Regions from separate parts of the Paenibacillus sp. N3/727 genome, predicted to be linked through region 3. Evidence: riboswitches for the same ligand, from Rfam matches in the RefSeq annotation. Region 3 holds a riboswitch; each other region holds the start of a gene.

Region 1 (7,374 bases), 2.6 Mb from region 3:
TATTCCTATATCTATGTTAGTGGAGTTACGCTCTGACTATCGCATTTGACCGTCAGGCAATCAGCTCTTTAGATCTACCTCATACGATAAAACCGCCGGGCATTGTCATACAAAATACGGCGTGCCTCCATCAGACTGAAGCCTTGAATATCGGCCCAGGCTGATGCGACGTCGGTGGTCATGCGAGGGTGTGTTACCTGGCCTTGAAACGGTCCTTCGAACGGCCATGGCCCATCCGTTTCGGACATAACCTGACCGGCGGGGTACAGGCGCGCCAGTTCACGAATTTCCTGCTCGTAGAGCAGGTCCGGGGTGAACGAAATGCAGTAGCCCGCATCAGCCATCCGCTGGATCGTTCCCAGCGACCCTTTGAACCAGTGAAAGTGAGCTGATGTTACGCTATGTTTCTCCAGCAGGTCACAGGCGATATCAGCGTCCTCGTAGACGGCATGAAGGATGACCGGCTTGTCATGCTTTTTGGCAAATATAATGAACCGCTCCAGCAAGTCCTCGTAAGGGCGGTTGTCCCAATCCTTACCGTTGGATTGTGCTTCGATCCGGGAATAGTAAGGAAGCCCGACTTCTCCCACAGCGATCATCTCATCCAGATGGCTTTCCATAAAGGCGAATAGGGAGTCAATATCGGCTGGAGACGGCATTTGTTGTTCAGGGTGATAGCCAAAGGCGGGTTTCACGCGGTCAACAAATCGGAGTGCCAGTTCGAGATTGCGCTGGCAAGATTCCAGATGCATGGATACGGAGATAACGGATTCCACACCGTATCCGGGCAGGCTTTCAACAATGGAAAGCTGCTGATCTATTGGATATGTATCCAGATGGATGTGAGCATCGATCAGGGGATAATTCAAGGAATCCATATCCGGTATTGTATGAACAGATGCCATTTTTTCATCTCCTTATCTTATACAGCCGTATTCCCGCTGTGGCCGACCTCTGTCATGCAAAGCCACACGCACGGTGAGAGCTGCGCGCGGCGCAAAAGTTCAGCGCTTCCGCAGTTCTTCACGCATCATAGCAGAAATTTCGTGTTTCAAGTCCAAGAAAGCCGGATCTGACAGAATATTTTCCCGACGGGGACGAGGGAAAGGCACCTCGATTTTTTGCAAAATGGAGGCAGGACGGCTCGACATGACGTACACCGTATCAGACAGAAGCAGCGCTTCTTCAATATGGTGTGTAATCATCAGAACGGAGCGACGATGCTCCTCCCATATATCGAGCAGCCAGCGCTGCATGTCGCTGCGGGTCAGCGCGTCGAGTGCGCTGAACGGCTCATCCAGGCACATCACCTCCTGCGGGCTCATCATCGCTCTCAGAAAAGCGGTCCGTTGCTGCATGCCGCCTGATAGTGTGTGCGGATAAGCCTTTTCAAATCCGGTAAGTCCCGCCCGTTCAATCCAGAGGCGCGTTTCCTCCAGTGCTTGTACCTTGGGCATACCGGCGAGTTCACGTGGAAGGAGCACGTTGTCCTCGACCGTGCGCCATGGGAAAAGGGCAGGTTGCTGTGGCATATAGGCGATCAAGCCCTTTTGCCCGGTTACATCTGCGCTGTCCATCCAGATGCTGCCGGCGTCCGGCGCAGTTAGCCCGCCTATAATGTGAAACAGCGTGCTCTTCCCGCTGCCGGATGGTCCGATGATGGAGACGAATTGTCTAGGTTGTACGGCTAGTGAAAGACCATCCAGTACCCGGACCTCCTGTTTGCGATCCCGGAATGACTTAGTGATACCACGTGCTTCCAGCACAGGCGGAGAGGAGAGCTCATTCGAGTTTTCAGGATGATCCATTTGGTGTTGTTGGCTCGCAGGGTTTAATTTGACCTTCACCTGAAAACACCTCCCTTATTTGTAAATTGGTGCGAAGATTATTTTTCCTGCTTCGGATTCCAGCGGGTGAGCCGTTGCTCCAGCAGAGTTATGAGCGCAACCATGAGCAGGCTTAACAAGACAATGATAAAAATAGCGACAAAAACGCGGTCCGTACGGTATGCGGATTTCTGCAGCATCATGAAATATCCGATTCCTTTGTCCGAGCCGATCCACTCCCCAATCACCGCACCCATGACCGAATACGTAGCGGCAATCCGGACGCCAGAGAAGATGGAGGGGAGGGCATGAGGTAGCTCCAGCTTGCGGAACGTCTGCCATTTGCTTGCACCAGCCATCTCCATGTAATTCATCATCGTCCGGTCAGTACGAGCAAGACCATCCATGGCTGAGACGGCGACCGGAAAGAAGCACACGAGTGTAATGACAATAACCTTAGGTAAGATTCCAAACCCGAACCAGATCATGAGCAGTGGAGCCAGCGCAATTGTCGGCACATTTTGGCTTACGACGAGAAGCGGGTATAGTGCGGTTTTCATCCAAGGGACCAGATGGAGAAGTAGCGCGATAACCAGACCGACAGTTGTTCCGATGGCGAAGCCAATCAGTGTCAGCTGCAGGGTGGCAAGTATATGTCCGAGCAGATCTTCGGCTCCGGCAGCGGCTTCCCTGACGATGTCCGAAGGCGGAGGTAGGATCCAATCTTCCACATGGAACAAGGAGACAGCCAGCTGCCACACTGTTAAAAAGAAGAGGACCGCCACAAAGGGCGGCCATAGACGATTCCACCAAATCCTCATGGACGATATTTCTCAGTCAGCCGGTCCATGCTGATTCCTTCAGGATTTTGCGCGATTTTCACTTGGGATATGACGCTCGGACAACCAGCCTGGAAAAGTGCTTCGTGCATATCATTCACAATCTTCAGCAGCTCTGGCAGTTCTCCTTCCAGTGTCGTTTCCAGCGCGTTCACCTCATATTTGACGCCTGATTCCTGAATGACTTTGATCGCTACGTCTACATAAGGTATGCTATCCCGACCGTCGGGCGTCTTGGGAATCACTTGAATGCTGAGCAGTGTACTTGCCATGGTCCATTCCATCCTTTCGTTATATCGGATCTATGGTTCTGCGATTTATGGGCTATCCGGTAAAAAATCGTTCGTGAACGCGCTGCTTGCTTCGAGCGGCTTATCCAGCAGTTTACGTTCAAACATCCAATCAGCATAGCCCTTCCATACGCTTTCTTTCTGTTCTCCCCAGCGGGGAGCATCGTCTTGATAGAGCGGGCTGAGCCACTTCTGGCTAGCCAGCACCAGATCTTTGTCCAACTCGGGTACCGCCTTGGAGAGGAGTGCAGCTGCTTCTTCCGGCTGTTTAATGGCGTAGTCATAGCCTTTAGCCGTGGCGCGCATGAACGCTTTTACCAGTTCCGGATCTTCATTGATCATTTTCTCGCTCGTGACCAGTACAGGTGTATAATAATCCAGCGCTTCTGAATAGTCTTTTACATAAATCATATCCAGTTTCTCTCCGCGAAGCTCGGCTTCAATACCGGTCCAAGCATAAAAGATCCAGGCAAAATCAATATCGCGCTTCACGGCAGTGAAATAATCCGCATCTCCCATATTAATCATTTTTACCTTGCTTACGTCGGCATTATCCTTCTCCATGATCGATTTCATCACAGCCTCTTCTACAGGGGAACCCCAGCCGCCGTAAGATTTTCCTTCAAAATCGGCTGCTTTTTTAATATTCCGGTCAACCGGAGCGGCAAACCCGGACGTATTGTGCTGGATCACGGCTGCGATCGAAACGAGCGGCACGCCTTGAGTCCGTGCCAGAGTGACACTTTCCTGGTAGCTGACACCGAAGTCAGCCTTGCCTGAGGCGACCAGAGCATCACTGCCACCAGCACCAGGCTGTATGATCTTGACGTTGAGCCCTTCCTCCTCGTAATATCCAAGATCTTTTGCAGCGTAAAGCCCTGTATGGTTCGTGTTTGCCGACCAGTCCAGCATGACCTGAACGTCCCGCAGCTCAGCAGCAGGTTTGTTCGAATCACTAGCTCCTTCATTGTTCGGTTTTTCTTTGTTTCCGCATCCGGCAACGACAAGCAGCACCGTGCAGAGTATGACCAAGGACATCCATCTTTTATTCCGTACCATGTTCTCTCTCCTTCTGAACAATTACTTCTACTTACCTAATCACAAAAAAAGCGTCCCGAAATTCGGGACGCATACGAGCGCAAAGGTTGATAGCGGTATAAAGAGACCGCTAGATACACATTCCTACGCTGGCATTACCCAGATCAGGTATAAGGGTCAGTATGTTAAGGTATACAATCTCAGCCGGCCAATTCCAGCACCCCGGTTCTTATGAAGTTGTTCACATAATTTATGATTAACTACGTGTATTATAGTCCGGCGTTCAACATCTGTCCAGTGAAGGCCTGAAAGCTATGGATATCCTCAGCGCTGGAAAAATTCAATATTCTCCCCTTCGGGACCGTGAATAAAGAAGTAGCGATGCCCGTTTGGCAGAGTAACGATTTCTTCATCTAAATGCGGTACATTCAGAGCTTTTACCCGGGCGTATTCTTCTTCAATGTTGTCTGTGCTTACAGCAAAGTGATGTACCGTCCCTTCAGCCGGAAGGGAATCGCTGTACCCTTGAATAAGCTCGACTTCGGTCTCATCTGCACCGTGAAAGCCGAGGAATGCCAGCTCTATGACTCCGTTCGTATGTGTAAGCCGTCCTTTTAGCTCAAGTCCGACAACTTCCGTATAAAATGCAAGCGTCTTATCCAGGTCCCGCACCACAATACCTACATGATCCAGTCGTCTCTGTGACATCCTTTAGGCACTCCTTTAAAATGAAAGTTTAAGAAATTAAAAGAATCATAGCATTTAATTCCTAGTTGTCAAGTGGGGTTACACGAATTTCATATGAAGCATGTAAGCTACCAAACTGATAAGAGTTAGGCCCGCGGCAGCAACGGCAAGCATCCAAGGGGGTGATTAACCGTCGGCGTCGGGTCTTTTTATGGTTTCATTATACTGTAAAAGGGAGAAGATCTTCCACAGGTAGGTTCAAATCTTACACTTTTGCGTTCTATTCTTTACTTCCTGGTGGGTAAAAAGTATCATTACAATAGATAAATATCATAATTCTTTAGGCCTACTACATACATCATGTCTACACAAGCTAACCTTTTACAGGGGGAACGCTTATGAACTGGAATATAGCACGAATGGCACCGCTGAGGCTGGCGGTCATATATTTGTTTGTTCAATTTATGGTTGTGCTTTGGGTTCCGGAAGCCGTGGCTGTTCAGAGGGTCCTGACAGTTATCGCGCCGCTCACCGCTTCAGGATACCTCGCTTTAGCTGCCTTGCGGCATATGGGATCGCTGCGGATTTTTTGGCTGTTGGTCATGCTGGGGCTGATCTGCGAAGGCTTAGCCCAGTTCGTATGGGCATATCCGATATGGACCAAGGGAGAATATCTGGCTGAACTGAGCGCCGCGGATTGGCTCTGGACCATGGAGATGGTGTTGTTTACCACAGGGCTAGTCTATTTGTTCGGACACGAACAAGGACTGCTTAGAGGTCTGCGGTTTATGTTTGATATCGTTATTATATTTATCGTCTTTATTACGGTAAGTTGGGAATATCTCTTGAAGCCTCAACTGCAGGGTTACCTCCTAGAAGGAGAAGGGACCTTGCTCTGGGTAAACCTGATGTATCCAGTGTGCGGCATTATACTGATATTTTTCACACTTGTCTTGTATGCTAATGCCAAGCAAGTTCAGGCAATGGTTGCAGTGTATCTTTGTTTTGGTGGCTTGGCTTTTGTAATCGGTAATCTATTTTATTTAGTTACTGTCGATTTGGTGGGGGCTGTTCCGAACCCTTATTTGGATCTGCTCTGGACAACAGCTGTGTTCCTTATCGGAATGGCGGGCGTACGTTCGGTTTCTGGAATGCGGGAAAAGGACATCGTGAAGGACAAGCAGCCTGCATTTGGGACGTTTTTGGTAAAGTATCTGCTGCCGTACGGTGTTCTCGGGTGGCTTTTTTATCTGATCACGGAGCGATTCGAGGGATGGAGCGGACTGTTTACAGGCTTGTCGCTTAGCGTATTGTTTATTCTGGTTCGTCAGGTGCTCATCCAATTGGAAAATGACCGGCTGATGGAGCGTCTGCACGTCAGCTTGAAGCAAAGTGAGTATCTCGCCCATCATGACGATCTCACAGGCTTGTACAACCGTCGTTATTTCAATACCCAACTGATGGAGAGCATTGAGGATGCTGACCAAAAGGGGAGTAGGCTGGGTCTGCTGTATATGGACCTGAACCAGTTTAAATCCGTGAATGACAGCTACGGTCACCGGACCGGTGATCTGCTTATCCAAATGGTAGCACGAAGACTGTGTTCCTTGGACAGCGGACGAATGATTGTTTCCCGTCTGGGCGGGGACGAATTTACCGTTATGGTCTATCCTGCCGTGGACGATAGAGAACTGGCGGAACTAGCTGACCAGATTAGCGCGCTCTTGAGTAAGCCCTATGAGCTGGAGGGAGTCGAGATCCAGACGGGGGCTAGCATTGGACTCGCGGTATATCCGGATCATGCCGCGAATGATCAGGAGTTGATCGGACGAGCTGATTCTGCGATGTATGCAGCCAAGGAAAATGGGGTAGACTGGCAATTTTATGCCCAATCTTCACCTACAGTTTCATCATAAAAATGTTAAAAATTGCAAAGATTTTGTAAGCTATATGCCGATAAGAAGTATAGATAGTGAGTGAGTTTGCTGAGGAGGACAATCATGTTTTGCAATAACTGCAGCACCATTGAACCGATTGAGGACCAGGGAACCATTCATATACGTCCGGTATTTGCCGAGCTGATTTTGATGTTCCGTGAGAACGGCCGTGCTGTGGAAGAGACACCGGAAAGCTGTGCCGTCCATTACAGTGATCGTGAGGAAATGCTCTTCTTAATGCAGCTTATGCAAGATCTTCCCCCGTTCATCCGGCAGCAATTGAACTTTTACGTGACTGGAGGAGCTGTACCGGATGTTCAGCATAAGTGGATACCACTACGTGAATTTGAGGAACGCATGAAGCATTTTGATGTTGTTAACATGATTTTGGAAAAGCAGTTTACGAGTTTTATGCAGCCGATTGTGGACGGTTCTGAACAGATTGTAGCTTATGAGTTTTTGTTGCGTTCGAGCGAGAACGGCGTGCCGTTTCAGCCCTATGAGCTGTTTGAAACTGCGCGTAAGACAGGGCTGCATTCGTTCTTGGATCGTGCAGCCAGAATATCAGCAATTGAGACGAGTGCTCTTTGGCTACCGAAGGGTGTTAAGCGTTTTGTGAACTTTTTGCCCTCTTCCATATATAATCCGGAATTTTGTCTCACTCATACCTTTGATACGATTGAACGGCTGTCGCTTGAACCGACGGATTTTGTGTTTGAGGTGGTTGAGACAGAGCGTATGGATGATGTGAAGCATC
Region 2 (7,374 bases), 980 kb from region 3:
CGGATAGCCACTCATTAGATTTGTTCCCATCGCAACAGCAATGTACGGAACACTGGCTTGTGAGATTCCTGGTTTGAAAGCTTCTTTCGCCGGAATAAGAGTTGATTTGGTATCTGCAAGTGCCTGTTTAAAGTCTTTATCCACAGCTGCTAGACCAGAGCTTAACCATTTGGCCATCTCTTCTCGGGTTAGAGCAGTATTTGGTTTGAATCCATTTGGATAATCACTTGGGTTTATAAATCCCAAAGATACGGCACGATCCACTTCTTTTTTACTCCAATGATTTTTTAAGTCATTAAATACATCCGTTTTTTCAGTTGCCGGTATTTCTTTAGACACACGAGCCATTAATACTGCAAATTCAGCTCTTGTAACTGTAGCATTAGGCTTGAAAATACCTTTACCGTACCCTTTAAAGTAGCCTTTATTTACCGCCGAATAGATAGCATCCTTTGCCCAATGATTCGCTGGCACGTCCTTAAATTTCGTAGCTGCTGAAACCTCTCCAATACCCGTAAATGGAAATACAGCACTTACAGCGATTAAACCGACTAGCACACTCTTAAAGTACATTTTCATCATGACCCACTCTCCTTGTATATTTTTAAATACGCTTTCAAAACTTGTCTTTTATGTCACTAATAGAAGAAATTCAACGGAGAAGGCGGAATTATTCTGGAGAAACGGAGTGGTCGCCCGAAAGCTTTCCATAGGAAAGCTCACATCGGAAGCATAAACTGTCCTCGGATTTCAACGTTATATTAAGGCTCAAACTTATAATCAGTTCTTGACATAAATAGCAAAGTAGCGGAGGGGATGGAATCGATCTGAAGAAGCGAAGTGTTCGCCTTTGTCCCCGAATTTCATCCACTTTAAAAGTTGATTCATAAGAAATTTGGGGACAACAGCGATCGTAAGAACGATCCATCTACGTAGCGGCTTCATTGCTTAATGCAAGCACTTATTTTGGATTTGAGCCTATATTAATACATCAAAGAAATCTGGGGGCAACAGCGATTGGAAGAATAATCCGCATTCGTAGTGATGCTCAGACTTGAAAGTTTTGGTTCATCTTGTCTAGTATTTAAACCTATAGTAAAATCGTTACTATTTTATCATATATTATATTGATTTGGTATTATATTCCTATCACTCCTTCTAGTAAAATAGGCACACTTCCCACGGTTTACGCAGAACTTCACGAAAAAAAGCGGAGCCCACCGAGATTTCGGCAAGCTCCGCTTTATACGGTAGCAGGAAAGTATTTACATGCAGTTTAGCACTATCTATTTCCAAAATCAATTAAATCGCACATCGCCGATCCCGAACCACGGATACCGAATGGCAATGGCATAGGCCCCACAAGCAGCTCCTGCCAGCAGAAGGACGATGAGCACATCATACACCGTGAACCGGGACACATAATAGTAGGTTCTATGTTTACCGGCCTCCCCGTTAAACTTCTTGGCCTCCATGGCAGCCGCCACCCGGTGGGCCCTTCGGATGCTCTGGGCAAGCAGCGGAACAGCATACATTCCGGCTCTATGCACCACGCCTCTAACTCCCCGTATGGGCCTTAGACCACGAATCTGAAGTGCCTGACGGCGGGCCAAATATTCCTCCCACACCATCGGCAGCAGCCGGATGGAAGCCATGAAGCTGTAAGCATATTTGGGGGCAAGTTTCAGCTTCTGCATCAATCCGTAAAACAGATCTACTGAGGACGTTGTTGTTACGAATAGAAGACCCTCAGCCGCAAACGTGATTCCTTTAAACCCAAGATGCAGCCCCCGATAGAAACTTTCTTCCGACACACGGAACAATCCCCATTCCCACCATATATTCTCGCCCCGACCAAACAGCATCATCGAGGAAGATGAAGATAGAAACGCAATCGTAAACGGAAGGAAGAACAGAAGCATTTTCCAAGGCTTTATGCCACTTAAGACCAACAGACATACGGTAAAAATAACAGCTTGATACATGACAAAATCAATATCATGTGTCAACACGGTCGTTAAGAATAGTCCCATCAGCACCCCAAGCTTTATGACCGGATTCGCACGGTGCAGCCAGGTCAGCCGATCCGGTTTCCAGAAGTTCATCGGCTCACCCCCGATAATATCAAGCTGCGTTCCCCCGGAATCTGAGCGGATCTGTTTTCACCTATGGGACTGGCCTTCAATCTGGAAGAAGCCTGCTGCGAAATAATCTTCCCCTTCTGGACTTCCCATATATGAGTTGCCGCTTGTTGGGCAATTTGCATCTCATGGGTTACCATCAGAATAGCTGTACCTGCCTGGCGCAATTCTTCACACATCTCTAAAATGGAGAACGTATTCCGCGCATCCTGTCCAAACGTCGGCTCATCTAGCAGCAGCACCTCCGGTTCTCGTGCCATCGCGGTCGCTACGCTTAGCCTTCGCTTTTGACCGGTGGACAACTGATAAGGATGACGCTGCTCTAACCCACTAAGCCCGAATCGCTTCAGGGCGTCACGCGCAACCAGTTCTGCCTCTTCCAGCGGTATTCCATCCACAAGAAGAGAATAGGCCACTTCATCCAAAACACGTTCTGTGACGAATTGAAGCTCTGGATTTTGGAAGACAAAGCCGATTCGCCCCAGCATTCCTTGCCGGAGTTTTCGTTCCTTTCTCTTTTTCCCTGGCGGGACAATATCTCCACCAAGACGGTATTCCCCTTCCGCCCTAAGCAGTCCCATCAGACCGAGCAGCAGTGAGCTTTTACCTGCTCCGTTCGGCCCGATGACGGCTGCGAATTCGCCCGGATAAACCGTAGCTTTATCAACTGCCACAACCGGCTGCCCTTTACGGAGCACCGTGAAATCGCTCAGTTCAAGTACCGGGTCCTGATTCACTACCCCCACATGGAATTGTTCCTGTTCTCCACCATGCCATCCCGTAATTCCGCTGATATTTCCGCTACCCGAATTTGTGGATAACTCTCTTATATGGGCTGCGCTGACCACACACAGACCTTCCACATCTATATCTTCACATAATTCCGTCCTTACCGTTACCGAAGTTAACGATCGAAAGGTTTCCGCCCCGGTAGGAGATCCGGCATAGTCGTCCCATACGCCAGGATACCAGATGCCGTATTCCGTTAACTCTTTCTGAAATGCGGTAAACACGACCTCGGGGCTTCCCTGGCCCAGAATCACGCCATCCGGGCCAAACAGCACCACCCGGTCCACATAAGCTGCCATTTCTTCAATCCGGTGTTCTACAATAATGAGCGTCCGTCCATCTGAAACGGACTTCACAGCTTCCCAAATCTGTTCCCGGCCTTCCGGATCCAGCAGCGCTGAAGGCTCATCCAGAAACAACACCTCCGGTTGAAGGAGCAGCGCCGATGCGAGTGCAAGACGCTGTTTCATCCCCTGGGAAAGATGGCTGATCGGAATATGTAAATTTTCTAAGCGCAAGCCAACGGAACTTAATACTTCTTGCATCCGGCCAATCATCTCTTCCTGTGGTACACAAAGGTTTTCGAGCACAAAGGCCAGTTCTTCATCCACATACGGCATGCAAAACTGGGTGTCCGGATCTTGAAACACATACGCCCAAGAAGACGGAATCCGCTGATCCGAGCATTTCATCGGGACCTCTATCGCATGGGGTATCATCCCGCTGAGTACCTGAAGCAATGTGGATTTACCGCATCCGCTCGGTCCGAGCAGAAGCACCTTTTCCCCTTTTTGGGCAGCAAAAGACAGATCTTTAAACACCAGCCGATCTTCACCCGGAAATTTCAGTCGCAGCCCTTCCACATACAATGAATGGGATGGTACCATTCCTTCGCCAGCACTCGCTGAATGCTGATCACCTGGGTTCTCACACATGGCGCGGATCATCCAGAGCTTCATAATCTTTGGCTGAAGCAGGTCGAAGCAGTGAGGTTACACCTGTCCGCTCCAATGCCTTGGCCAAAGCGAACATCAGAAGTCCTGCAATCAACGCACCGCTCGCAACACGCATGCTGTACTTGGCAACAAACATCCACCACACATAATTGTCTGTATAAGCTAAATAGAAATCCATCACCATCGAACCGATTGCAGACGCTGCACCGGCCAGAGCAACAGTCCAGGCAGCATGTTTCCGGTAACGGAAGGCGGCAAATACCAGCTCCGCTCCCAGACCCTGTATGATACCGTACAGAAGCAGATTCAATCCCCAGCCGCTTCCGAACAGTACTTCAACATGCGCAGCTGCAAGCTCTGCAATTAATGCTACCCCTGGCTTGCGAATCAACAGAAATGCAAGCGGAGCTGCTGCGAACCACATGCCGTACAGCATCTCATCCGCCTCAAAAAATAACGGCTTAAACAGGCTGTATACCGAACCCCAGAAATGGTATACCACACCTAGAACAAGCGAGACCAGAACCGTAACGAGAATATCACTAAGCCGCAGTCCCCTTCTAACATTTCCATTCTTTTTTGCTTCAACACCAGATTGCATCACAGCTTCTCCCCTCTTACCCCAAATTGAATTAACAAACACGACAAAAAACCGTCTGGAAAATATGCGCAGACGGAAAATAGGCCCTATCAGGGTCGGATATTCTCTACGCTGGCATTACCCAGTTCAGATTAACGGTCAGCAGCGGGATCAACATCTGCAGTCTCAGCCTGATTCACTCAAGCCCCCGTATTCCCTATTCGGTTTTAAGCTGACTTTAAAATACACCAGTCCTTCCTGAATTTGCAAGCCCCTTTTTTTCAAAATCCCCTTTTTATTGATTTAGCCCTTATTCTATGTCAATATAATGCAGAGTGCGCATACATCCAAAAACGCTATTTGTTAATGCAAGCACAAAGGAGAATTACATGGCTAAACAATTACTGAGGCTAATGACAGAACTCTCTTCCCGAAAGTGGGTATCCCGCATCATGGGTAGCTTTTCCCACAGCAGATGGAGCCGTTATCTCATACCAACGTTTATACGAATATATAAAATTCCCGCCCATGAGGCTGAAAAAGAAATACATGAATACCGTTCGCTAAACGAATTTTTTTCCCGCCGTCTAAAAATGGGCATGCGCGCAATCGATGAAACAGCGAGCGCCATGACCAGTCCTGTTGACGCCCTTATCACAGGCATGGGCCCCGTCAAAGCGGGAACCATTTTGAACGTAAAGGGCCAGGATTATACCGTCGACGAATTGCTGAACCATTCTCCACGGATGGGGAACTATCTTAATGGCTATGTATTCGTGCTTTACTTGAGTCCTACCGACTACCACCGGATTCATTCCCCGGTAACCGGTAAGAAAGCAGAAAGCGAACATCTCCGGGGCAAGGTGTATCCGGTGAACGATTTTGCGCTCACCAATATCCGAAATGTACTCAGCCGCAACGAAAGACTCATTACATATATCAGGCATGAACACGGCGAAGTGGCCGTTGTTAAGGTTGGCGCTATGAATGTCAGCAGTATTCGTTATACCGACGAGAAGACGAATGAATGGCGCAATGGCGATGACCTCGCCTACTTTGAATTCGGCTCTACCGTCGTCCTACTAACAAAGAACGGAACCTTCACGCCTCGTGGTGATCTAAAGCTCGGGGACAAGGTTAAGATGGGAGAATTGCTTGGCCTGCTCCACGAGCCGCCAGCCAAGAACTCCTGAATTTCAGCGCTTCCTGCTCAGCGTTTTCAACACGATGCGCTGGAACATCCGGTAAGGCAGCAGCAGCTTGGCTGTAACGGTCATACGGGTGCCCTTCGGCAGCCGATATCTGAATCGGGGAGATTTCATCCGTGCGATTTCCCCCACCAGATGGGCCACCTCTCGTGGGTCGCCACTGCTTTCGGCGGTTGCTTTTGAGAAATTCAGCACATCATCCAGCATAGCCCTATAGGGAGATCCCTCTTGTGCGCTAATATCGCTAAACCCTTTACTCCATATGGCTGTACCATACGCACCGGGTTCGATCAGCACCACATCGATTCCTAACGGCTGAAGCTCCAGTGAGAGGCATTCACCAAATCCTTCTACAGCGAACTTTGAGGAGGCATATGGTCCGTAACCCGGAAATCCGACTACTCCGCTAATACTACTCATAAAAATAATTCTGCCTTTTCCTGTTCTGCGTATGAGTGGGAGGGCGGCTTGTGTCACAGATACGGTTCCGAAGAAATTCACATCCATCTGTTTCCTCCATGCTTCAAGCGGCACCTCTTCTACAAATCCGCCAACGGCCTCACCCGCATTGTTCACAAGAAGATCCAAACGCCCCCATAACTTCTCAACTTCAAGTACAGCGTTCTTTACCAATTCCGGCTCGCATATATCCAGCGTGACCACATGAATCCGTGATTCCAATCCTGCTTCCCTTGCTAAGCTGAGCAGTCTGTCCGAGCCTTCCGGCCTTCGCATTCCCGCCGCCACCTGGTATCCCTGTCCCGCCAATTCCAGACATATCAGAAGTCCGAAGCCGCTGGAAGCCCCTGTTACGAACGCTGTTTTCCCTGTTAACTCCCCCATTGTTCCCATCCGTTCTCTCCTTCAGACCTTGATTGTTCCAGTGCTATAATTCCCTACGTTCTATCTATCTTAGTATCCGCCATACATAGATTCAATAGCATACCAACCAAGAAGAAACGCCTTCGGCATCCTACGTGAAACATATAAATCAAATATTTCAAAAAAGCACCCCGCTATGTTCGAAGGTAGGATAATTCCACCCGGGAAATAACGAAGGTGCTGAAATGTATTATGAATGAATTAGAACCACAAATCCTTTTCAGGCTTCGTATTCTTAATCCGACGCAAACGGTTTCTAAAAATGCCACAGCCTCCGCAACTACAAATCAGGCTGCGCATCCGTCTTCTTTGGCTCATTGCCGGTACCCCCCTCTCTGTCTTTCCAAGACCTTATTCGGAGTATTCCCCTTACAATTTCCCCGTGAACCAGAGCTATCCTGCTTTAGCGAACCTCCGAAGGACTTCTCCCCGTGTACTGCTTGAACTGGCGGCTGAAAAAGAAAATATCCCTATATCCGAGAGCATCAGCCACCTCCGTCACATTCATTCCCTGGTGGAGCAATAGATGCTGAGCCCGCTCTATCCTCATTTTGATAATATATGACTGTACCGGCGTGCCGATAAGCTCCTTGAACTTAATCGAAAAATAGCGTGGAGACAGCCCGGCCCTTGCCGCCAGATCTTCAACCCGGTGCGGTATACCCGGATGCAGGCGGACGTAATTGGCAATCTCATGAATCGCTTCAGTCAGATGATTGCTCGCTTTCTTGATCACCGGTGAATCACGGTCTTCCCTGAGCAGGTAGATCATCAGTTGTTTTAAAATGACTTTTCCTTCTTCTTCTGCCCCGTAAGGT
Region 3 (7,374 bases):
ATATTTCCTTCTTTGTAAGCATTTGTTGTCTTCACAAGTTCGTTCTCTACCACATCTTTTGCACCAGAAGCTTCACCGCCTGTAGTTACGACAGCTCCACGGTCAACAACGAACAGATAGTCTGGATTTTTCTCTACGATATATTCGCTGGAAATATCCTTACCGTGTGTACTGATTTCAATACCAGGGTCAACAGCTGTAAATCCGAATACGTCATGCAGGATGCCAAAACGGGATCCAGGACCATAAGCACTGATCTTTCCTTCGTTCGCCAAAATAATTAGAGCGTTCTTTCCAGTAGCTTTAACCTTATCGTTCAGTGCTTCAATGTCTTTATCAATGGTTGCCAATTCTTCTTTAACCTGGCTTTCTTTACCGAAAATTTGGCCGAGAGTATTCATATTTTCTTTGAAAGAATCCATATATTTCGTTGTGTCTACGCCCATGTAAATCGTTGGCGCAATTTCAGAAAGCTCTTTGTATGCATCGCTCTGTCTGCCGGAAATAATAATGAGATCTGGGCTAATTTTGTTGATTTTTTCAAAATCCGGTTCTTTCAATCCACCCACGTTCTCATATTTACCTTCACTATATTTGGACATATAAGGTGGAACATTCTTTTGAGGAACACCTGTAACCTCTACGCCCAGCTTATCCAGTGAGTCCAATACACCAAAATCAAATACTACAATTTTCTGAGGATTTTTCGTAATTTCAGTTTCTCCAAGTTCATGCTTAATGGTCATTTTATCGCCTGTAGCCTCTTCCTTATTACCGCTTGCACCCGTTCTCTTCTCATCAGAACCACATGCGGCAAGAGCTAGTGTAAGTAAGGATACCATGAACAACATCAACATTTTCTTCATTTCTTAACACCCCTGTTTTATTTAGTTACTATATTTAATATAAATATTAGAAAATAAGGTTAAATTTTACATTTTCATGCCATAAGAGATCCCTCCGCTTTGCTAAGCAGACCCCTTTAAATTTATGAACGAATAAGCTCATTCGCATATCTTATTCCTTTTTAACTTTGTCCCAACTAACGCTTATGCGTAGTAAACACAAATCTTGTTATCGTTAATCTCTTCAATCTCAATGTCCATATCATAGATTCCTCTAAGCACATTGCTCTGGATAATCTTATCTGTTCTGCCCTCATTCTCAATTTTGCCGTCTTTTAGAGCTACGATATAATCCGAGTAGCAGGACGCAAAGTTGATATCGTGAATGACAATCACAATCGTCTTATCCAAATCCGTCACCAATTTTCTGAGGATTTTCATGATTTGGACAGAATGCTTCATATCCAAGTTGTTAAGCGGCTCATCAAGCAAAATATAATCTGTATTCTGAGCGATTACCATGGCGATATAAGCACGTTGAGTTTGACCGCCGCTCAGCTGATGCAGATATTTATCCTGCATGTCTTCCAGCTCCATGTAACGAATGGCTTCATCGATATATTTCTTGTCCTCATTCGTTAATCTGCCCTGAGAGTAAGGGAAACGCCCGAAGGATACCAGTTCTCTAACGGTCAACCGAAGACTGATATGATTCGACTGCTTCAAGATCGAGATCTTCTTGGCAAGGTCGCCACTCTTCCATTGGCTAACTTCCTTACCTTCAATCATGATCTCTCCACTGTCTTTCGTAACCAGTCTGCTGATCATGGACAAGAGGCTACTTTTACCGGCACCGTTCGGTCCGATAAATGACGTAATCTTACCTTTAGGTATCGAAACCGATACATTATCCACGACTTTTTTGCCGCTGTAAGCTTTAGATACGTTAGTTACCTGGATCATGATTTACTCTCCTTTAATAGCAGATATATGAAATAGATGCCGCCGATAAAGTTAATGATGACACTCAGCGTTGTTGAGAATGTAAACACTCGTTCAACAATTAACTGACCTCCGACCAGAGCTATAATGCTGATCAAGATGGAACCTGTAATTAAGTAGGAATGACGATAAGTTTTCATAAATTCATACGCCACGTTAACAACAAGGAGTCCCAGGAATGTGATTGGACCGACAAGGGCTGTTGCCACCGAAATCAGAACCGCCACGATAATAAGCATTCTTTTGACAACATAATCGTAATTCACACCCAGGTTGATCGCATGTTCACGTCCTAGCGCCAGTACATTGAGATACTTGAAATACCTAGCGAAATAAATCAGGGTAATCGCCACTACTATGAAAGCGATGACTAACAATTCTGTTTTTACATTGTTGAAACTGGCAAACATTTTGTCTGAGACAAACTGGAATTCATTCGGATCGATCAACACTTCCATAAAGGAAGATAAGCTTGAGAATAACGATCCGAAGATCATCCCGATTAATAGAAGAAAATATATATTATTTCCTTCCCTTCGGAACAAAATCTTGTACAAGACTCCCGAAAAAAGAATCATGCCGCCGACATTGATCAGAAAGTTTATGTTACCCAGCTCATACAGCTTAAAAGAACCGAAAGCGAATATGACAAATGTCTGTATTAAGACGTATAAGGAGTCCAGTCCCATGACGCTTGGCGTTAAAATTCGATTATTAGTGACCGTTTGAAACACCGTGGTAGACAGCGCAATTGAGCCGCCTGTTAGAACAATCGCCAACACCTTCTTGATTCTTCTCGGCAGCGCGTAATCCCAGTTACCTCCAATATCAATGAACAAGAAGAGGCCTATCAGGATGAGTGCCACCGCGGCCAGCAGACCGGTTTTGGCTTTATATGTCATATGCCTTTCTCCTCATCAGTAAGTAAATGAATATACCGCTTCCGATTACACCCACGGTTAAGCTGATCGGAATTTCATAGGGATAAATGATAATTCGGCCGATGATGTCGCAGAAGAGAACAAATGCGGCCCCGAGCAGTGCGGTATGCGAAAGGCTTTTTTTCAAATGATCCCCCAAGTAAAGACTCACGATGTTTGGTACAATCAACCCCAGGAAAGGTATCATACCTACAGTCAGAACTACTGAAGCTGTCACCAGAGCCACAATGATCAAACCGATGTTAACAACTCTCCGGTAACGAAGTCCCAGATTTGTTGCGAACTCCTCTCCCATGCCCGCCACTGTAAACTTATTAGCGAACAAGTAAGCCAGAATGACCAGAGGAACACTTATGTACATCAGCTCGTACTGCCCCTTAATGATCATCGAGAAGTCACCCTGCAACCAAGCAGACATGTTCTGAATAAGATCATATTTATAGGCAAAAAATGTAGCGATCGAGCTAATAATATTCCCGAACATCAATCCAACCAACGGGATAAATACGGCATCCTTGAATTTGATCTTGTCGAGGATCTTCATAAAGATCATCGTACCTGCAAATGCAAACAGGAATGCAACCAGCATTTTGATCAGAGGACCCGTGGTTGAGAACACCAGCATCGCTACCAGAATACCCAGCCTTGCGGAATCCATAGTCCCTGCCGTTGTTGGAGATACGAATTTGTTCCTGCTGAGCTGCTGCATGATCAAGCCGCAAATACTCATACTGACTCCCGCCAGAATTAGACTGATAAGCCTCGGTATACGACTGACTAGCATAATATGCTGTTGTTGCTCCGTCATGCGGAACAGGTCAAGCGGTGAAATGTCCTTTACTCCTATGAATAAGGAAATAATGGATAACACCACTACTGCTGCAATCAAGTATCTTTTATTCATAGCTCTTCCTTCTATGCGGGATGCAGTTCCGGTATGATCCGGCTGGATGTGGATATCACTCTCAATGAGATTGATTATCATTTGCGATCTAAAGTGAATTATATCATCACATTCTCAACCCGACAAGTATAATTGAGAATCAAACTCAATTATATTTTTAATTTTTAGAATATCTGTTCATCATTTGTTCATAATATTAAGTTTCTTACATGATAAGATCACTTGTTTAAATCGCTTGGTTCAATTATTTGTTTAAACTTCAAAAAAAGTGATTAATAAAAATCTTGACAAAGCATTCTGTATTATACTAAGATACTTACGTATCAATCATTTCTTACAAAACGTAAGTTAGTGAACGTTGTGAGAACTCCATACGATTGATCCGAGTATTAGAAACCAAGATGCATAATCACAGGTATATCAAGGAAATGCTTATATCAGGTGAAAATGCAAAAATGATAATTTTAGGAGGATTTTATTTTATGTCAACAGATTTCAGCACTGCCCTCAAGAATCGCCGCTCCCACTATGCAATCAGCAAAGATTCCGTTATTTCGGATGAGCGTATCCAGGAAATCGTAAATGAAGCTGTAAAACATACTCCGTCTTCTTTTAACTCCCAAAGCGCCCGTGTGGTTGTACTTTTAGGAGAACAACACGATAAGCTGTGGAACATGACAGAAGGTATTCTTAAAGAAGTTGTAGGCGGAAGTGAGGAGCAATTTGCACCCACCGCTCAAAAAATGGCTGCTTTCCGTGGAGGTTACGGCACTGTTCTCTTCTTTGAAGACAGCAGCGTTATTTCACACCTGCAAGAAAACTTTGCTCTTTATGCGGATAACTTCCCAATCTGGTCTCAGCAGTCTTCCGGAATGCTTCAGTTCGTAGTATGGACAGCACTTGAAGCAGAAGGTCTTGGTGCTTCCTTGCAGCACTATAACCCACTGATTGATGAGAAAGTAAGAAACGAATGGAACCTTCCTGAAAGCTGGAAGCTTATAGCTCAAATGCCTTTCGGCAAACCTACAGCCAAGCCTAGCGAGAAAGAATTCCAACCTCTTGAAGATCGCGTAAAGCTGTTTAAATAAGAACCTATTCAAGAAAGCACCGATTATAATCGGTGCTTTCTTTCATTATTTATAGTATCTTATACATATTGATATATCCTGGTCACGGCGCGTACAATATCGCTATAACGATTTTATCTTCAATTCATTGAAGTTCATTTTCACTCAACTTACTGACTCATTTTCAAGCTGAACTAGGGGTGCCTCGTGCTGAGAGACGAATTGTTCGTCAACCCTTACTACCCGATCTAGGTCATACTAGCGTGGGGAAGTGGAGCTTTATGTTTATTTTGCTATAAGCATAAAACTGCACTCCTTCACAGGGTGCAGTTTTTTTATATCTTATTAGGAGGTTATTATGTATGAATAATCCAGCATGCGGGACCAGCAGGATCGTAGGCTGCCGTTTCTCTGTATTTCCGATGACAGACAGGTTCGTTCAGGTCATTACAGAAGCATTGGCGTCCGTAAACACGGACAAGGTATGGATGTATACCGATGATTTATGTACTTGTATTAGAGGCAGAGCTGAACATGTATTTGACGTAACCCGTGCGATATTCGCGCATTCAGCGGCCACTGGCGTACATACCGTATTTAATGGAACATTCTCCATTGGATGTCCAGGCGACAGCAAAGGTGATGTGTATATGTCTGAAGATGATACACGTATGAACGAAAGTCTTGCGGGTTCCGCTAATATTGAAACTGCTTGTCATTTCTCGCTCTATCCACTCGGCACAGAAAATTATATGGACATCATATACCAAGAGGTTGAGCGAGCAAAATCAAAAGGGACTTTAACACAAGGCATCCACTATGCCAGCCGACTGGACGGCACATTATCAAGGGTGTTCGACACGCTCGAAGATGCCTTTATGCATGCAATTCAAACTGACCGAAGCCATCTGGTTATGACAGTTGTGGTATCGGCCAATAGCCCTTCACCAAAAGAAATCTAGCACATGATACTATCACACAAAACAAAGATGAGCTCGGCCTGATTGCAGGCCGAGCCTTGTTTCTTTTGTTCTGCTTAGTTGCTTATACCCATGTGGATTCCTCCTGAGTTTAAGTTTCGTGTGATCTAAAATCACATTATAAATGTATTGAGATGGAAGCGATTTGGTAACGACCAATACCCCCAATCTCGGCTATTCTTCATACCCGATTAAATGAGGTCCTCCATAAGGCTGTAGGAGTTTCGGCACAAATTCAAGCAAAGCTCCCCGGTCATCGTGAACATACAGCATCTCAAGTGCGTCCTCCAAATCCGTCGCGATGCTGGAATTAAATGCAGACAGCAAGCGATATAATGTCTTTCCTTCACCCGTCCAATGTTGATTTGCTCTAAGAATAAACTCGCAAAGCAGCATAGTCAATTTTTGAGCGATAAACCACATTTCTACACGTTTGTCTGAGGCTTTTAAATCCATCATAAATTCGGTTACAGCATAACGGGCTACATCAATATCAAATGAAGTATAGGGCAACGGGCCATAATCCAGATCGCTTTGGGCTTCTTCTCGAATCTTCTCCCCTTCCGGGCGGGAAAGTATTACCCTCCCTTCTGCAAGTATCCGCTGCAGAGTTGGATTTCCGGCCATTACACCTGCATCAAACTGCTCCCGGTATCCTGACGTTGTCAGGAAGAACAGTTCCACGACCCAGCCGAATGATTCAATCGTTTTTCGATTGAAGTCTTCCACACTGTCATCTATAAGCACAATATCGAGATCAGATTGTTCGTTGTGCTCTCCTCTGCCTGCACTTCCTCCTAAAACAGCTATCAAGCAATTCGGATAGTCCCGAAATATCAGTTGTTTGGCTGCCTCAAACGGCTCAGTTTTCACGATGCGTTCCCCCATTGTTTGATAAATACCTCCTCAGCCGAGAAAAACGGGCTCAAATTATTAAATTCAGCTAAAACCCCAAAGGTACCTTAAACATATGGTAAATAGACGAATACACTTTACACCGAATAAAGGAAGAATTGGGGGACTCAAGATCATGAACTATATCAACATGCTATCCAAATTAGGAATGGGAAGCGCTCATCCGGGAGGATTTGAAGCAACCCTAAGGTTATTCCGGAAAGAACCAATTCCCCTAGGCAGCCGTATTTTAGAAGTAGGCTGTGGGACCGGTAGAACTGCATGTCACCTGACCGAGCAAGGATATAGCGTTACCGCTATTGATCTGCATGAGAACATGCTGAATAAAGCCCGAATGCGTGCTGAAGCCATGGGTCTGGATATTAACTTCCTTCAGGCTGATGTGTGCTCTTTACCATTTGAGGATGAGCAGTTTGATTACGTGATTGCAGAGTCAGTCACGGTATTCACCAATGCAACCGAATCGTTATCCGAGTACTGCCGGGTATTAACCAAGGGAGGCACGCTGTACGACCGTGAATTGCTGATGGACAAACCGATGCCGTCTGAAAAGCAGAAAGAATTAGAACAGTTTTTTGGCATCCCTCGTCTCATGAATCGTGAAGAATGGCGCAGTCATCTCATGGAGAGTGGATTTTCCTTTGAGGAAGCTTTGGAATACAACCACTTTACAGATCAAATGAAACAGGAACAAATCCGACACCTGGATACGCTTGAATG
Region 4 (7,374 bases), 3.1 Mb from region 3:
TGCCTAACCATCGCAACCTTCCTGTCGGGCAAGTGGTATGCCTCTTGGGGAGCGGCTCTTCTCATCGCGTTGGGCAGCCTGATCCTGTTGGTCACAACCTTCCGTTTCAGCAGGCTTCATGTGGAAACGACGCTGATCTCCGTCATGGTCTGGATGTGCATCCGCAATGTCGGATCAGGGCTGGCGCTCTCCCCAGCAACAAGTGCTGCCATGGCAGCAGTAACGGAGCAGGAGTCAGGCCATGCGTCAGCGCTGCTTAACTGGCTGCGGCAGGTGTTCAGCTCGATTTCACTCGGCATGTTTACGTCACTGTTCTATGCGCGGATGAACGTCCATGAATCCCGGTTGCTTACCGGCCCTTCCGACCGAAGCCCGGAGTGGCTGCATATGGCGGCCTACACACGGAGCATCGATGATGTTTTTCTTATCGCGAGCGCGCTAGTGGCATTGGCAGTTCCTCTAGCTCTTCTTCTCCGGAGAAGAGGGCGTGCCGTGGATTCCGGCAGCTCCAAGATCAGTGATTCGATGTAATGTGATTTTAGATAGAGGTTGTTCACGGTATGATCGCTAAGCACCTGACGTAAGTGGACATGAACTTTTAAGTAGGAGGCTGCGAAAAGATGAAGGTGGCTTTGTTCAGCTTAATGATGAACCTCCCCAATGCCGTAACAGGGGAGTCTTGGACCCCGCAGCAAAAATTTCAAAATGTCATCCAACAGGCCATCCTCGCTGAAAAATTGGGCTTCGACGCTTACGGTGTAGGGGAAAGGCACGGTGCTCCATTCCTGTCTTCTTCTCCCCCTGTTGTGCTAACCGCGATTGCAGCGAGAACATCCCGTATCCGTCTGTTGACCACGGTCACGGTGCTGAGTGTACTAGACCCAGTCCGGGTCGCAGAGGATTATGCGACGCTTGATCATTTGTCCGGTGGAAGATTGGACATGATTATCGGCAAGGGCAATGATCCGCGGCATTACCCGCTCTTTGGCATTACAGAGGAAGAGCAGTGGGAATCCATGGCTGAGCGGTACAGGCTGCTGAAGCGATTGTGGACCGAGGACAATGTTACCTGGGAAGGCCGCTACCGTCCGCCTCTTCATGAAGTGACGACTTACCCGAGGCCTTATCAATCCTCCATTCCGATCTGGCACGGCAGTGCGTCAAGCACCTTGTCGACGGAGCTGGCAGCCCAGTTCGGGGAGCCTATTTTCTCATCGAACTCCTTTCATCCCAAGGCTAAATACAAAGTACTGATTGATCACTATCGTGAACGCCTGGCTTACTACGGGCATGATCCAGCCAAAGCGGTGGTTGGAGCGGGTTCGGGCAGTCTCTACCTGGGAAATACAACAGAAGAGGCTATACGCCGGTTCAAGCCGTACTATAATGCTTTCAGTGCAACGGAATCAGCTAAGCATAACCAATCGCCGTTTGAGAGCCTGGAGGATAATATGGAGAACGGTCCGGCACTCATCGGTAGTCCGGAGCAGGTGATCGAGAAAATCCTAAATTATCACGAAGCCTTCGGACATTCCGTGCTGAGCATCAGCGTTGACGGTCTTACTGAGGCGGATCAGCAGGAGCAGCTCCACCGGTTTGCTGAGGAAGTGGCACCTGTGCTGAAGCGGGAAATTCCGAGTTCGGTGTGGGAGAGCGGGTCGGTTCAGGGCGAGAAGGGTAAAATTGCAACTCCATATTAGTCTGTTCATATAGTGATAATTGACAGATCTAGTAAACCTTTGTACAGTATTACTCAATAGAATAGGAAGTCCACTAGGGGAGCCGTCAGCGGCTGAGACAAGAGTGTATCTTGGACCCTTTGAACCTGATCTAGTTCATACTAGCGTAGGAAAGTGGAGTCGGTCATAAGGTCTTAAATGCGATGTGTTCGTTCACACTCATAGGCATATAGATGAAGCCGCTCCAGCTTTCGGGGCGGCTTTTTTGTGTTGTTCCGAGGGTGCTGTCTTACGGGACTTCCTGCTCTTCATTATGTTGGAGGTGGGAAAGATGAGCTTTACGCAAGAGCTCCGTCAGAAGGCGGACGGCATTTTTCAGGCGATTTATGAACATCCCTTTGTGAGAGGTATCGCAGATGGGAATTTGTCCAAGGAACAGCTGATTCATTATATCAAACAGGATTATGAGTATTTGAATGCTTATATGCGGATTTACGGGATCGCGATTTCCAAATGTAGAACACGGGATGAGATTGCAGATTTTAATGAACAGATTTCTTTTATTCTCCACAGCGAGGTGCATCCGCATCAAAATTTCTGTGCTGTTGCAGGGGTAACTTATGAAGAAATGCAAGGGTATCCGCTCGCTCCGTCCGCGCATCATTATATTCGTCACATGTTGACGGTTGCGCATGAAGGCAGTCTCGGTGAGATCATGGCCGTGCTGCTGCCTTGTCCTTGGACGTATTTGGAGATCGGCCGGAAGCTGCTGGATGAGGTTCAGCCGGATGAGACCCATCCGTTCTATGAGTGGATATATTTTTACGGGAACCGGGCCGAGGATGCAGCAGCCAATTTCCGTAATCGTGTGGATGCGTGGGCGCAAGAAGCAACGGCTGCCGAGCGTGAGCGTATGGCTGAACACTTCATGCTCAGCTGCCAGCTGGAGTATATGTTCTGGGACATGGCTTACCGGCAGGAGGAGTGGCCATTGTAGGTGTAGGCTGCTGACTTGTGATATTTTTGCGATTCCATAATGATAAGAGAGGCTGATCAATATGAGTATGCTGGATCAAGAGCTTTCTACTCTCCTTGAAAAGGTGCGAACAAACAAACCGCTCGTACATAATATGACAAATGTGGTGGTGACCAATTTTACGGCGAACGGCCTTTACGCGCTGGGCGCATCGCCGGTGATGGCTTATTCGCCTGATGAAGTCGCTGACATGGCGAAGATCGCAGGCGCGTTGGTGCTGAACATCGGAACGCTGTCTCGCGAATTGGTGGACGCGATGATTATTGCCGGGCAATCGGCGAATACCCATGGCGTCCCGGTTCTGCTGGACCCGGTGGGCGCGGGAGCCACAACGTTTCGGACGGAGTCGGCTCTGCGAATTCTCAGCGAGGTCAAGATCTCACTGGTGCGGGGCAATGCAGCTGAAATCGCGCATCTTGTGGGAGAGGAACGAGAGATCAAAGGCGTGGATGCTGGAGACAGCGCGGATGGCGGTAATGTGGACCTGGCGATTCGTGCCGCGCGAGAGCTGAACACGATCGTCGCCATCACCGGACAGGAGGATGTCATTACCGATGGAACGTTAGTCCGGATCATAAGCGGTGGAGATGTGCTGCTAACGAAGGTTACGGGAGCAGGCTGTCTGCTGACCTCGGTGCTGGGCGCCTTCGCTGCGGTTGAACCGGACCTGATGCTGGCAGGTACTGTAGGCCTCGCTTTTTATAGTGCGGCTGCCTCACAGGCAGCGGATCGTACGTCTGATCTCGGACCCGGAAGCTTCCAGATCGCGTTCCTGGATGAGCTCTCCAAGCTGCACCCGGGTTCGGTAGCTGGCTGCTCAGCTATTCGCGAATTGGGTGCAGCCGCTGCAGGTGACAGACGATGACGAGCATTCGCGTTACCAGAGCGTTGACGATTGCCGGTTCGGACAGTGGCGGAGGAGCCGGAATCCAAGCGGACCTTAAGACGTTTCAGGAGCTTGGCGTATATGGCATGTCGGCGATTACTGCGATAACGGTACAGAATACACTTGGTGTTCATGGGGTATATCCATTGCCTCCGGAAGCGTCGGCGGAGCAGATCGAGGTCGTAGGGTCAGACCTTGGGGTGGATGCTTTGAAGACAGGCATGTTGTTTAGTGCAGATATTATTCGCATGGTCGCAGAACAAATCCGGAAGTTTGGCTGGGAAAAAGTTGTTGTCGATCCAGTGATGATCGCCAAAGGAGGCGCCGAGCTGTTGCGGACAGAAGCGGTGCAGGCGCTTAAGGAGGATTTGTTGCCCTTGGCGCTGGTCGTTACTCCAAATATTCCGGAAGCGGAAGTATTGTCTGGGATGAGCATCCGGTCAATGGGGGATCGCCGGGAAGCCGCAAGGCGTATCCGTGAGCTTGGGCCGAAGATCGTTGTGATTAAGGGCGGGCATGATGGGGGCGAGGATGGTAGCTTTAGCGGAGAGAGTAGAACTAGTGGAAATAGCACGGGTAGCGGTGAGAGTGGATTTAGCCGTAATGACGATTACCGCCAAGGGAGCGGGCAGGTCGTTGACCTGATCTATGATGGATCGGTCTTTACAGAGCTGACCGGCGAACGGGTGCACACCGTCCATACGCATGGCACGGGCTGTACGTTCTCCGCCGCGATTGCTGCAGGACTAGCCAAGGGAATGCCTTCACTAGTTGCCATTGCGAATGCCAGAGCATTCATCCAGGCGGCTATCGAGGACGGCCTAAATCTGGGTGAGGGTCACGGCCCGACAAATCATTGGGCCTACGGTCGCCGTCGTCAGGAGGTGCTACGATGAAGGAGAGAATTTCTCCCGCCATGATGCGCGAATACCTTCGGATGTATCTGGTCATGGGCAGTGTGAACTGCCGGGTAGAGCCGGAGCGGGTACTCTCAGAGGCGTTAGCCGGTGGTATCACGATGTTCCAGTTCCGCGAGAAAGGGACGAACGCGTTGTCCAGTGAGCCGATGTTCACACTCGCCCGACAAATGCAGGACATGTGCCGCCGTGCTGGCGTGCCGTTCATTGTGAACGACGATGTTGAACTGGCCCTGGAACTGAACGCCGACGGCGTACATATCGGCCAAGACGATGAATCCGCCGAAACCGTCCGAGAACGGATCGGGAACCGGATTCTCGGTGTTTCCGCCCACACGGTGGAAGAAGCCCGCCGAGCGATCCTTCACGGCGCGGACTATCTCGGCGTTGGGCCGATCTACCCGACTGTCTCTAAAGACGATGCCAAAGCAGCGCAAGGTACCGCGATTTTGCGTGAGATGCGTGGAGCTGGAATCGAACTGCCTATCGTTGGGATCGGCGGCATTACCGCCGAACGTGCGGAGGAAGTGATCCGCGCAGGTGCGGATGGCGTGGCGGTGATTTCTGCGGTAACGCAGGCGGATCGGGTTAGGAGTGTAGTGGAGGGGATAGCGGCCACAGTGAACCGGGCAGTAGTGAGGTTGGGGTGATGACTTTGAATTTTTGAGATTCTCGCTTTATTCGAGCTAAAGAATACAGCATAGGAATCATAAGTTGGAAACTTGAAAAGAGCTTTTTCCACTGAGAGGTGGAAAAAGCTCTTTTTGTAGTGCTCCAGCAGAAGGTATTACATTAAAACTATCTTCGGTAAAGCTCCTTTAGTATGTTTAAGCCTCTTAGCTGGTTGTCTTCATCCTGCTGCATCAGCAGGGAATTAATTTCAAGCAGGATCTCATTGTCTCTTTTGCCTAAGGACATGAAGTCGAAGAAGTCTATATTAAGCGCATTGGTGATTTTTTCTAGGGTCTGCACGGTGAAATTGCCTTCTCCTCGTTCCAGTCTGCCAATATAACTAAACGAAGTTCCAATTTTTTCAGCAAGCTCCTCTTGAGTTAAGTTTTGACTTTTCCGTATTTCTCTTATAACAATGCCTAATCTCACTGCAATCGATTGCTTCATATTGGTATCTACTCCTCTTATATAAGAAGTGTAGACAAAAAAAAGTTATTATTGCAGTCACTATAAGTTTTATTTAAAGTGCAGTATTGTCCTTAAATGATTCATATAGTAAACTGTAAATATATTCAAGCTTATAAGTTAATAGAAGATTAAACCGCTAAATGGTATGGTTTTTGCTGCAATTTGTAGATGCACAATGCGCTATTAACAAGGGAAAAAGGTATTACATGAGGAGGTCGGCGAGCTGTGGTACGTGCCGAAGTCATGCGGCAGCGAATAGAGGAGTCTAGGAAATTGCTGTATGTGATGGGGAAGAAGTATGGTTTGCGGCATCCCATGGTCCTTAAACAATCTATGGATCTTGACGAATTGATTAATCTATATAACAGGACTAAGTGTAAAAAAGACGTGAAGCCAATTGCTTGAATCAGGCGATTTCGGGAAAAGTGAGATTTTTCGAACTATTCCTTATTAATCAATTATCGGAAGATGTCATAGAACATGGGTTAACTTTCCCTATGACGACTGGATAGGAATAGAAGTCTGTGAACTAGAACCTTATAAGTTATCCCTCTCAGATAGTTTAAACATTTCAGCTGCACTGAGTAATTTTAATGGTTATATCAAAGTTAATTATGCAGTTGTTACTTTACTTCATAACAACTGCATTTTTTCCTTTTAGTTTTTATAGCTGATTCTAAACTGCTGCTCAATCAGAATAATTGGGACAGTGCAAGGTGTATGACTAGTTCTGAATTCCACATGATTAGATTATCCATCAGCCTCTTTTAATCTCATCAAGAGTTTTCCCCGTTATGTCTTTCCAATCGGCCCAACCATTGGAAGGTCTACCTAATACAACAGCACTTGCAGCGCTTGGAGATTTAAAGACATGGTCACTTACAAAAATATAATATGAGGCTGTTCTCTTAACAATTCCATTAGAAATTAGTTTGTTTCTTAAAGCGAGATAGGATTTCATGCTTGGAGCAGGCTCTAGTACCATTTGTGAATTTTTCAAAACCACGAGACCTTCGTCAGTGAATTGACCAAGTGCCTCTACTCCTTTTGACTTACAATAATATGTATCAGTTTGTATAGCACTAGCGCTCTCATTTGGGTCGCGCGCCTCTTCAAAAAGGTGATAACCAAGGGTAGAGATCAAAATTTTCATAGTTTCAAAAATATCCATTAAATCGGCTATCACTTGTTCCGGTAAGTATGGTTTAGTAGGAATTGTTTGTTGTAATTTGAAACGATTTATTGTGATACATCGTTCATAACAATACCATTCTAAGTACTTTATGTGTGATTTTGTAAATGAATTATTGTTCGTTGTAATGATAACAGCTGTATCCCAGAAGTCTTTTTCTTTGTTATGCTGTTTAATTCTTAAATAGCAATTTTCCGCTTCCCCTATATATACTTGTGGCTTTAGATCATCTGTTTGGCCAAATAATAAGTATAAGCCTACGCTTTTTGTCTCCTCGCGTTGTTCCGCATCACTTAATCTGTTCCTAGGTATCAGGATCGTCTTAACAATACGACTTGTGATCTCTGCTATTTTTATCCCTCTAGGTGAACCGTTAGGTAGAAATATTTGAATGGTTCTTGCTTTGTATCCTATCTCAGTCACCACCAATAAAAAAATGAATGAACTTATTATACAAAATTCTACAATGATATTGGATAGCTAGCTATGAATACTCTTTAACAATGTGGGAAAAAGATAATGTT

What was found. Region 3 has a riboswitch for thiamine pyrophosphate ahead of MNQ98_RS20220 (Ykof family thiamine-binding protein). Riboswitches for the same ligand answer to the same signal wherever they lie in the genome.
Region 1: linked by a shared signal. The riboswitch ahead of MNQ98_RS02840 (ABC transporter substrate-binding protein) and the one ahead of MNQ98_RS20220 (Ykof family thiamine-binding protein) in region 3 are both predicted to bind thiamine pyrophosphate.
Region 2: linked by a shared signal. The riboswitch ahead of MNQ98_RS24990 (ECF transporter S component) and the one ahead of MNQ98_RS20220 (Ykof family thiamine-binding protein) in region 3 are both predicted to bind thiamine pyrophosphate.
Region 4: linked by a shared signal. The riboswitch ahead of tenA (thiaminase II) and the one ahead of MNQ98_RS20220 (Ykof family thiamine-binding protein) in region 3 are both predicted to bind thiamine pyrophosphate.

What each region holds. Positions count from the first base shown of each region.
Region 1 is NZ_CP093336.1:630,017-637,390, forward strand. It holds gene MNQ98_RS02820 (TatD family hydrolase) at 75-905, opposite strand; gene MNQ98_RS02825 (ABC transporter ATP-binding protein) at 1,005-1,808, opposite strand; gene MNQ98_RS02830 (ABC transporter permease) at 1,886-2,647, opposite strand; gene MNQ98_RS02835 (MTH1187 family thiamine-binding protein) at 2,644-2,937, opposite strand; gene MNQ98_RS02840 (ABC transporter substrate-binding protein) at 2,983-4,014, opposite strand; TPP riboswitch at 4,118-4,228, opposite strand; gene MNQ98_RS02845 (VOC family protein) at 4,318-4,701, opposite strand; gene MNQ98_RS02850 (GGDEF domain-containing protein) at 5,079-6,596, shown strand; gene MNQ98_RS02855 (EAL domain-containing protein) at 6,681-7,374, shown strand, end outside.
Region 2 is NZ_CP093336.1:5,366,310-5,373,683, forward strand. It holds gene MNQ98_RS24975 (S-layer homology domain-containing protein) at 1-582, opposite strand, end outside; gene MNQ98_RS24980 (energy-coupling factor transporter transmembrane component T family protein) at 1,299-2,105, opposite strand; gene MNQ98_RS24985 (ABC transporter ATP-binding protein) at 2,102-3,865, opposite strand; gene MNQ98_RS24990 (ECF transporter S component) at 3,858-4,487, opposite strand; TPP riboswitch at 4,574-4,688, opposite strand; gene asd (archaetidylserine decarboxylase) at 4,856-5,659, shown strand; gene MNQ98_RS25000 (SDR family oxidoreductase) at 5,663-6,526, opposite strand; gene MNQ98_RS25005 (helix-turn-helix domain-containing protein) at 6,960-7,374, opposite strand, start outside.
Region 3 is NZ_CP093336.1:4,384,648-4,392,021, forward strand. It holds gene MNQ98_RS20195 (siderophore ABC transporter substrate-binding protein) at 1-866, opposite strand, end outside; gene MNQ98_RS20200 (iron ABC transporter ATP-binding protein) at 1,050-1,808, opposite strand; gene MNQ98_RS20205 (iron chelate uptake ABC transporter family permease subunit) at 1,805-2,749, opposite strand; gene MNQ98_RS20210 (ABC transporter permease) at 2,739-3,692, opposite strand; gene MNQ98_RS20215 (nitroreductase family protein) at 4,175-4,780, shown strand; TPP riboswitch at 4,946-5,046, shown strand; gene MNQ98_RS20220 (Ykof family thiamine-binding protein) at 5,122-5,721, shown strand; gene MNQ98_RS20225 (nucleotidyltransferase domain-containing protein) at 5,914-6,627, opposite strand; gene MNQ98_RS20230 (class I SAM-dependent methyltransferase) at 6,770-7,374, shown strand, end outside.
Region 4 is NZ_CP093336.1:1,246,432-1,253,805, forward strand. It holds gene MNQ98_RS05560 (DHA2 family efflux MFS transporter permease subunit) at 1-531, shown strand, start outside; gene MNQ98_RS05565 (LLM class flavin-dependent oxidoreductase) at 621-1,700, shown strand; TPP riboswitch at 1,766-1,869, shown strand; gene tenA (thiaminase II) at 2,011-2,676, shown strand; gene thiM (hydroxyethylthiazole kinase) at 2,738-3,580, shown strand; gene thiD (bifunctional hydroxymethylpyrimidine kinase/phosphomethylpyrimidine kinase) at 3,577-4,497, shown strand; gene thiE (thiamine phosphate synthase) at 4,494-5,168, shown strand; gene MNQ98_RS05590 (helix-turn-helix domain-containing protein) at 5,317-5,637, opposite strand; gene MNQ98_RS05595 (Spo0E family sporulation regulatory protein-aspartic acid phosphatase) at 5,944-6,063, shown strand; gene MNQ98_RS05600 (GIY-YIG nuclease family protein) at 6,416-7,276, opposite strand.